Linked DNA regions of Pigmentiphaga aceris. The protein of the gene in region 1 interacts with the protein of each later gene in a pairwise test. Links are inferred from orthologs where the notes say so. Each region holds a gene or a part of one and is shown in the gene's direction. Other genes may lie near its edges.

The links. The genes of interacting proteins can lie anywhere in the genome.
Region 2: the proteins of trkA (region 1) and FXN63_RS23920 interact in binary tests that used the Escherichia coli proteins (3 or more experiments, as listed by UniProt). The link is inferred for Pigmentiphaga aceris from one-to-one orthologs.

Annotation. Positions count from the first base shown.
Region 1 is NZ_CP043046.1:199,052-203,121, forward strand. The notes cover bases 474-3,472. They hold trkA (Trk system potassium transporter TrkA), read left to right. Parts: upstream 474-1,284; coding sequence 1,285-2,661; downstream 2,662-3,472. Other genes in these bases: FXN63_RS00890 (sensor histidine kinase), read left to right, coding at 474-517; FXN63_RS00895 (response regulator), read left to right, coding at 536-1,288; FXN63_RS00905 (TrkH family potassium uptake protein), read left to right, coding at 2,683-3,472. In the rest of the region: more of FXN63_RS00890, read left to right, coding at 1-473; more of FXN63_RS00905, read left to right, coding at 3,473-4,070. UniProt on the Escherichia coli protein: Part of the constitutive potassium transport systems TrkG and TrkH. May regulate the transport activity of TrkG and TrkH systems. Binds to NAD(+) and NADH.
Region 2 is NZ_CP043046.1:5,554,395-5,558,251, forward strand. Bases 659-3,444 are described here. They hold FXN63_RS23920 (PTS sugar transporter subunit IIA), read left to right. Parts: upstream 659-1,710; coding sequence 1,711-2,178; downstream 2,179-3,444. Other genes in these bases: FXN63_RS23910 (RNA polymerase factor sigma-54), read left to right, coding at 659-790; hpf (ribosome hibernation-promoting factor, HPF/YfiA family), read left to right, coding at 1,077-1,409; hprK (HPr(Ser) kinase/phosphatase), read left to right, coding at 2,183-3,112; rapZ (RNase adapter RapZ), read left to right, coding at 3,165-3,444. Also shown: more of FXN63_RS23910, read left to right, coding at 1-658; more of rapZ, read left to right, coding at 3,445-3,857. UniProt on the Escherichia coli protein: Seems to have a role in regulating nitrogen assimilation.

The DNA of each region.
Region 1 (4,070 bases):
GTTGGGCGACGCGACGCAGCTGCGCCAGGTGATCCACAATCTGCTTGCCAATGCCCACGATGCAATCGATGACAAATTGCGCGAGCAGGCAAAGTTGGCCGCTGAGGCTGCGGATGCGGCACAATCCGCAGAACTACTTACGACAGACGGTAGTGCAGCATTGGTCGCCGAGGCGGAGAACCGCGTCGGCGTCAGTACCCGCCTGATCACCACTCGTCTACCCGACGGCACAGAACATGCTGCCGTGCGTCTGACCGTCACGGATACCGGCGCAGGATTCAGCCCACGAATCCTGCGCAGGGCTTTCGAGCCCTATGTGACGACCAAGGCACGGGGGACGGGTCTGGGTCTGGCGATTGTGAAGAAGATCGTCGATGAACACGGGGGTCGCATCGATTTGACGAATCGAAGCGGCGGTGGAGCGATGGTTTCTATACTATTGACCCGGTTGAGCGAAGACACGCGCGTCCCCGCAGAGGGCGGTGAGCAGCGTGGCGCCGAAGCAAAGACCGCATGAAAAGAGGTCCTTAAGACTATGGCCAGAATCCTGGTGGTCGATGACGAAGTTGGTATCCGTGAACTCCTCTCGGAGATTCTCTACGATGAGGGGCATACGGTCGACCTGGCCGAGAACGCCGCGCAGGCTCGCGCGCTGCGCAACAAAGCCAGGCCCGACATGGTGTTGCTCGATATCTGGATGCCCGATACCGATGGCGTCACGCTGTTGAAAGAGTGGGCCTCGCTGGGCCAGCTCGACATGCCGGTGGTGATGATGAGCGGTCACGCCACCATCGATACCGCTGTCGAAGCGACGCGTATCGGGGCGATGGATTTCCTTGAGAAACCCATCACCATGCAGAAACTCCTGCGCACGATTGCGTCGGCGCTTGAACGTGGCCGCAATGCGGCACGCCCGGTGGCACCGCCGCCCGCGCCCGTGCGCACGGGTTTTGCACCGGTGCTGGGTTCGGTCGCACCTGCCTTGGCCCCAGTGCCAAGCAGCTACGCCATGGCCGATACCAGCGCGCCGCGCATGAATCACTTTGATGCGACGCCCGATGTCCATGCCGTGCCGGACACGGCCGGCCAGGCACTGCGCAACCTGTCGCTGGACCAGCCGCTGCGTGAAGCCCGTGACGCGTTCGAACGCATCTACTTCGAGCATCATCTGTCGCGCGAAGGCGGCAGCATGACTCGGGTGGCCGACAAGACCGGCCTGGAGCGTACCCACCTGTATCGCAAGCTGAAGCAGCTCGGCATCGAGCTTACTCGCCGCCGCAGCACATGAAGATCCTGATACTGGGCGCCGGCCGAGTCGGCACCAGCGTCGCGGAAAATCTGGTGTCGGAGCAGAACGACATCACGCTGATCGATACCGATGCACGCCGCCTGGCCCAGCTGCAAGAACGGCTGGATCTGCGCGGCGTGGTCGGCAATGGCACGCACATCGATGTGCTGGCGGAAGCCGGTGCGGCCGATGCCGATCTGCTGATTGCGTGCGCGACCAGCGACGAAACCAATCTGGTGGCCTGCAAGATCGCCAAGCAGGTGTTCAACCTGCCCCGGCGGATTGCACGCGCCCGCGCGCCGGCATTTCTTGACCATCCCGAGTTGATGGGCGAACAGGGTTTCTGTGTCGATCACCTGATCTCGCCGGAACGCAGCGTCACTGCCTATCTTGAGAGCCTGATCGAATATCCCGAAACCCTGCAGGTGCTGGAGTTTGCCAAGGGCCGGGTGGCCTTGGCAGCGGTGCGCGTGGGGCCGGGCAGCCCGCTGGTGGGGCAGGCGGTGGAAACGCTGCACAAGCGCATCCCCGACATCGACAGTCGCATTGTGGCCATCTACCGCCAGGACAAGCCGCTGATCCCAAGCGGGGCCACGGTGGTGGAAGCGGGCGACGAGCTGTTCTGTCTGGCCGATGCGCGGCATCTGCGCCGGGTGGTTGCGGAACTGGTGCCCACGGTGCGGCCGGTACGACGCGTGATGATCGCGGGCGGCGGCAACATCGGTGCACGCCTGGCACGTGAACTGGGTGGCAATTACGAGATCAAGCTGATCGAAGTCGATCAGGCGCGCTGCGAACTGCTGGCCTCGCAATTGCCCGCACGCACCCTGGTCCTTAATGGCGATGCCACCGACGAAGACCTGCTCGACGACGAGAACGTCGGTGACATGGACATGTTCCTGGCGCTGACCAACGACGACGAGAACAACATCATGTCGTCCTTGCTGGCCAAGCGCATGGGCGCACGGCGGGTGGCGGCGCTGATCGGCCGCAAGGCCTATGGCGATCTGATGGAAGGCGGCCGTATCGATGTGGCCATCAGTCCGTCGCAGGCCACCATCGGTGAACTGCTGCGCCACGTGCGGCGTGGTGACATCGTGGTCGCCCACCAATTGCGACGCGGTGCCGCCGAGGCCATCGAGGCCGTCGCCCACGGTGACCGCAAACATTCCAAGGTCGTCGGTCGCAAGATCGAGGAAATCAGCCTGCCCAAAGGCAGCATCATCGGTGCCCTGGTGCGCGGTGAAGACGTGCTGATGGCCCATCACGACACGGTCATCGAACCCGAAGACCATGTCATCGTATTCGTCACCAACAGCCGCCTGATCTCCAAGGTCGAACAGCTGTTCCAGGTCTCCGCGTCGTTCTTCTAAGCCGTCTCGGCAGGCTGCGTCATGCGTCAACTCGTTCCTGTCCTGAATGTCGTCGGTTTTGTGATCGTGCTGTTTTCGCTCACCCTGACGATCCCGCTCGGTATCTCATGGTGGATGAACGACGGAGCCTTGCAGGCCTTTGCCGAGGCGCTGGGCATCGGCGTGCTGGCGGGTGGTCTGCTGTATCTGTTCACCCGCCGCCACCGCCGCGAATTGCAGCCGCGTGACGGCTTCCTGCTGGTGTCGCTGGTGTGGGCGTTGTTGCCGGTGATTGCGGCAATTCCGCTGCAGATCCACTTCAGCCGCATGGGCATGCCGCTGAGCTTCACCGACGCCTACTTCGAGGCCATGTCGGGGCTGACCACCACTGGGTCCACGGTATTGACCGGCATTGGCGAGCTGCCGGTGTCGATCAACAGCTGGCGCTGCACCTTGGTGTGGATCGGCGGCATGGGCATTCTGGTGCTGGCCGTGGCGGTGTTGCCGCTGCTGGGCGTGGGCGGCAGCCAGATCTACCGGGCTGAGACGCCCGGCCCGATGAAAGACGAGAAGCTCACACCGCGCATCACCAGCACCGCCAAGGGGCTGTACGCTATCTACATGAGCATTTCGCTGCTGTGCATGCTGAGCTTCAAGGCAGCCGGCATGACCTGGCTCGACGCCTATGCCCACATGGGATCGACCATGGGCCTGGGCGGGTTTTCGACCACGGATTCCGGGTTCATCGGCTTTGCATCGCCCGCCATCGACTTCGTGGCGGTGGTCTTCATGGTGATCGCCGGCATCAACTTCGCGACCCACTTCTACGCCATTCGCCATCGCAGCCTGGGCACCTACCTGCGCTGCGCGCAGACCCCCATCTACATCGGTCTGCTGGCCGGCAGTTCCCTGTTCGTGAGCTTCTGGCTGTACATCACGGGTGTGTATCCCGACATCTGGCAGGCGCTGCATTACGGCATCTTCAACACCGTGTCGGTAGCCACCACCACCGGTTTTGCCAACACCGACTACGCCACCTGGCCGCTGGTGCTGCCGGTCATCATGCTGTTCGTGTCTTCGTTTGCGACCTCGGCCGGGTCGACGGGCGGCGGTATCAAGTTGATCCGCATGATCATCCTGATCAAACAGGCGCGGCGCGAGATGGTTCGCATTTTGCACCCGCGTGCGGTCAACCCCGTGCGCCTGGCGGGCCTGCCGGTGGCCAACAAGGTGATTTTTTCGATCCTGGCGTTCATGCTGATCTACGGCGGCTGCATCATCTTGATGACCTTCCTGCTGCTGCTCAGCGGCATGGACGGCCTGACCGCGTTCAGCGCGGTATTTGCCAGCCTCAACAACACCGGCCCTGGGCTGGGTGAAGTCGGCCCGGCTGCCCACTACGGGCACCTGAACGCCTTCCAAACCTGGGT
Region 2 (3,857 bases), 5.4 Mb from region 1 along the record:
GTCCTGCGCCCGCGCGATTGCGCGTGCGCACTTGCCCTTGCTGGCGGCACGCGACTACGCCAAGCTGCGTCGCAGCCTGAAGTGCGATGACGACACCTTGCGCTCGGCGCAGGCGCTGATCCGACGTCTGACGCCGCGTCCTGGTTCCCAGTTCTCTGCCACGGCGGCCGACTACGTGGTGCCCGACGTGGTGGTGCGCAAGCTTGGCAAGCAGTGGGTCGTGCATCTGAATTCAGAAGCGATGCCACGTCTGCGCATCAATCATCTGTACGCCCAGCTGCTCAAGAGCGATCGCAGCTGCGCCCATGCCGGCCTGTCGGCACAGCTGCAAGAGGCCCGTTGGCTGATCCGCAATGTGCGCCAGCGCTTCGACACCATCCTTCGGGTGTCGCAAGCCATTGTCGATCGTCAACATGGCTTCTTCGATCATGGTGAAGTCGCCATGCGCCCGCTTGTGCTTCGCGAAATTGCGGATACACTGGGGCTGCACGAGTCGACCATTTCTCGCGTCACTACGCAGAAGTACATGCTCACGCCGTTCGGTACCTTCGAACTCAAGCATTTCTTCGGTAGCCATGTCGCGACGGAAACCGGTGGTGCCGCATCGTCAACCGCGATACGCGCCTTGATCAAACAGCTCGTCAGCGCGGAGGATCCTACCCAGCCGCTTTCGGACAGTCAGCTTGCTCAGACCCTGGGTGAACAGGGCATCGTGGTCGCGCGCCGCACCGTCGCGAAGTACCGCGAAGCACTCCAGATCCCGCCGGTTTCCCTGCGCAAGTCGATCTGAAATGCCCGCCGCAACATGCGGCAATGATCAGGGCAATCCCCTAGCGTGCTGTTGCCAAAAGTTGCTTGAAGCGTAGCGATCGGACCCGATCTAATAGGTGTTGGCGACGCGGTCTCCACCACCTGCCAGCCACCTCGATTGCGTGGCAAGACAGCCGGCACTGCTGGCGCAACGCAAACGATGTGGCACGCAGTGCGGGCCACCCGGCAAGCACCGGATTTCCGGCAAGCGGCCAGTCCCGGGAGACTCAACTTCCGGGGTTTCAACGCTCGAAGGAGGGCTTTACATGAATCTGAGCATCAGCGGTCATCATCTCGAGGTCACCCCTGCTATTCGCGAGTATGTGATGAACAAGCTCGCGCGTGTCCTGAGACACTTCGATCATGTCATCGATGTGAACGTGGTTCTCTCGGTCGAAAAGTTGATGCAGAAGGCCGACATCACCATGCACGTGACCGGTAAGGATCTCCACTGCGAAGCTGAAGACGAAAACCTGTATGCCGCTATCGATGCACTTGCCGACAAGCTTGACCGTCAATTGTTAAAGTACAAAGACAAAGTCCAGCAGACTCGCGTTCCCGAAGCGGTCAAGAAACAATATGTCGCGTCCGACCTATAAGTTTTAGGCATCGCGCCTCGGTCTCAGTGACCGAGCGACATTGAGCAGACAGGCCCGCCGGAATGCGGGCCTTGTTGTTGGATGGCAGCAAATGCACGGCATTTCCCGACACGTTCGCGTCGATCGGTTTTTTGGCCCCGGGACAAGCAGGGCTATAATCGCCCGCTGTCCAACAGGAGATGTCCGTCTGCGGGCGTGACAGAAGCTGAATATCAGCTGAAAATCAGCATGTACGTTGCGTACATTGATTTACTTTCCGGCTCACTCCGGCCCACGCTCGCAAGCCAGGCGCAGATAGAACATGAATCTGATCTCACGGATCCTGCCTCCTTCCAACATCCTTCTGGATCTGGAAGCGACCAGCAAGAAACGCGTATTCGAACAGGCTGGACTGCTGTTCGAAAACAATCACGGCATCGCCCGCTCGGCGGTTTTTGACAGCTTGTTTTCGCGCGAGCGCCTGGGCTCTACCGGCCTGGGTCAAGGCGTGGCGGTCCCGCATGGCCGGATCAAAGGCCTGACCGACGCGGTCGCCGCCTTTGTGCGCCTGTCGGCCCCGATCCCCTTCGACTCGCCGGACGGCAAGCCTGTTCGCCTGATGGTGTTCCTGCTGGTGCCGGAAAAGGCTACCCAGCAGCATCTGGAAATCCTGTCCGAACTGGCCCAGATCCTGTCGAACAGCCAGCTGCGCGACACGCTCAGCACCGAGACCGATGCCGGTGCGGTGCATGCCGTGTTCAGCCAATGGGTACCGGCGGAAGCCTCGTAAAGCCATGCTGACCATCCAGACCCTGTTCGACGAGAACGCCGAGAAGATGTCGCTGACGTGGATCGCCGGCGAGTTGGGCGGCAGCACGCATGCATTGCCCGACGAGTGCCTGGGCGCATCCGATCTGGTTGGTCACTTGAACCTGATCCACCCGGCCCGTATCCAGGTCTTTGGTCACTCCGAATACGCGTACTACCAGCGTTTCGAAGCGCGCAAGCGTCATCACCACCTGGATGAACTGGTCAGTGGCGGCGTGCCCGCGCTGGTCATGGCCGAAGGCCTGGTTGCGCCTGACGACCTGATCGAACATTGCCGACAGTCCAACGTGCCGCTGCTGGCGTCGCCGCTGCTGGCATCGCAGGTGATCGACCTGCTGCGCATCTACTTCGCCAAGAAGCTTGCGGCCACCACCACGGTACATGGCGTGTTCATGGACGTGCTGGGCATGGGCGTACTGATCTCGGGCGAATCCGGCCTGGGCAAAAGCGAACTGGCGCTGGAACTGATTTCGCGCGGTCATGGCCTGGTGGCTGATGATGCGGTGGAATTCAGCCGCATCGCCCCGAACATTGTCGATGGCCGCTGCCCGACCTTGCTGCAGAACCTGCTGGAAGTCCGCGGCCTGGGGCTGCTGGATATCCGCGCGATCTTCGGCGAGACCTCGGTACGCCGCAAGATGAAGCTCAAGTTGATCGTCCATCTGGTGCGCAACACCTCGATGGAAGAACACTACGAGCGCCTGCCGATGCAGGCACTGACCCAGGACATTCTGGGCCTGCCGATCCGCAAGGTGGTGCTGCCGGTTGCTGCCGGCCGCAACTTGGCGGTGTTGGTGGAAGCCGCCGTGCGCAGCGCCATTTTGCAGCTGCGCGGCATCGATACCTTGTCAGACTTCATGGATCGCCAGATGCAGGCCATCCACGACAACGACTGAACCCGACCTTGAGGCTTGGCCCGTGGGTAGCTCGCATGCCACAATCGACCCCGTGTTAAGCGTCGTCTTCATTACTGGCATCTCGGGCTCAGGAAAGTCCGTGGCGTTGCGCATGCTGGAAGACGCGGGATATACCTGCGTCGACAACCTGCCCGTCCGTTTCCTCCACGAGTTCATCGGCATCGCGCATGACGAGCATCTGTCGCGCGTTGCCGTGGCGATCGACGCCCGTTCGCCGGGCGACATCGCCGAACTCCCCGACGTCATCACCGCCCTGCGCGCCCGTGGCACCGAGCTGCGGGTGGTGTTCCTGGACGCCAGCACCAGCACGCTGGCGCTGCGTTATTCAGAAACCCGCCGCCGCCATCCCCTGACCGACCGTCTGCAACGCGGTGGCACGCCGCCCTCGCTGGAAGCCTGCATTCTGGCCGAGCGCGAATTGCTGGCCCCGCTGTCGGAACTCGGTCATCTGATTGACACCACGAACCTGACCCCTGGTCAGCTGCGTGCGTGGGTGCGTGACCTGATCAAGGCAGACCGCCTGCCGCTGGTGCTGACTTTCCAGTCGTTTGCGTTCAAGCGCGGCATTCCGCTCGACACCGACCTGATGTTCGATGTGCGCTGCTTGCCCAACCCGCATTACGACCCGGTGCTGCGTCCGCTGACGGGCTGCGATGCGCCCGTGGCGCAATACCTGTCGGCCTTCCCGACCGTGAATGCGATGGTCGATGACATTGCGGGGTTT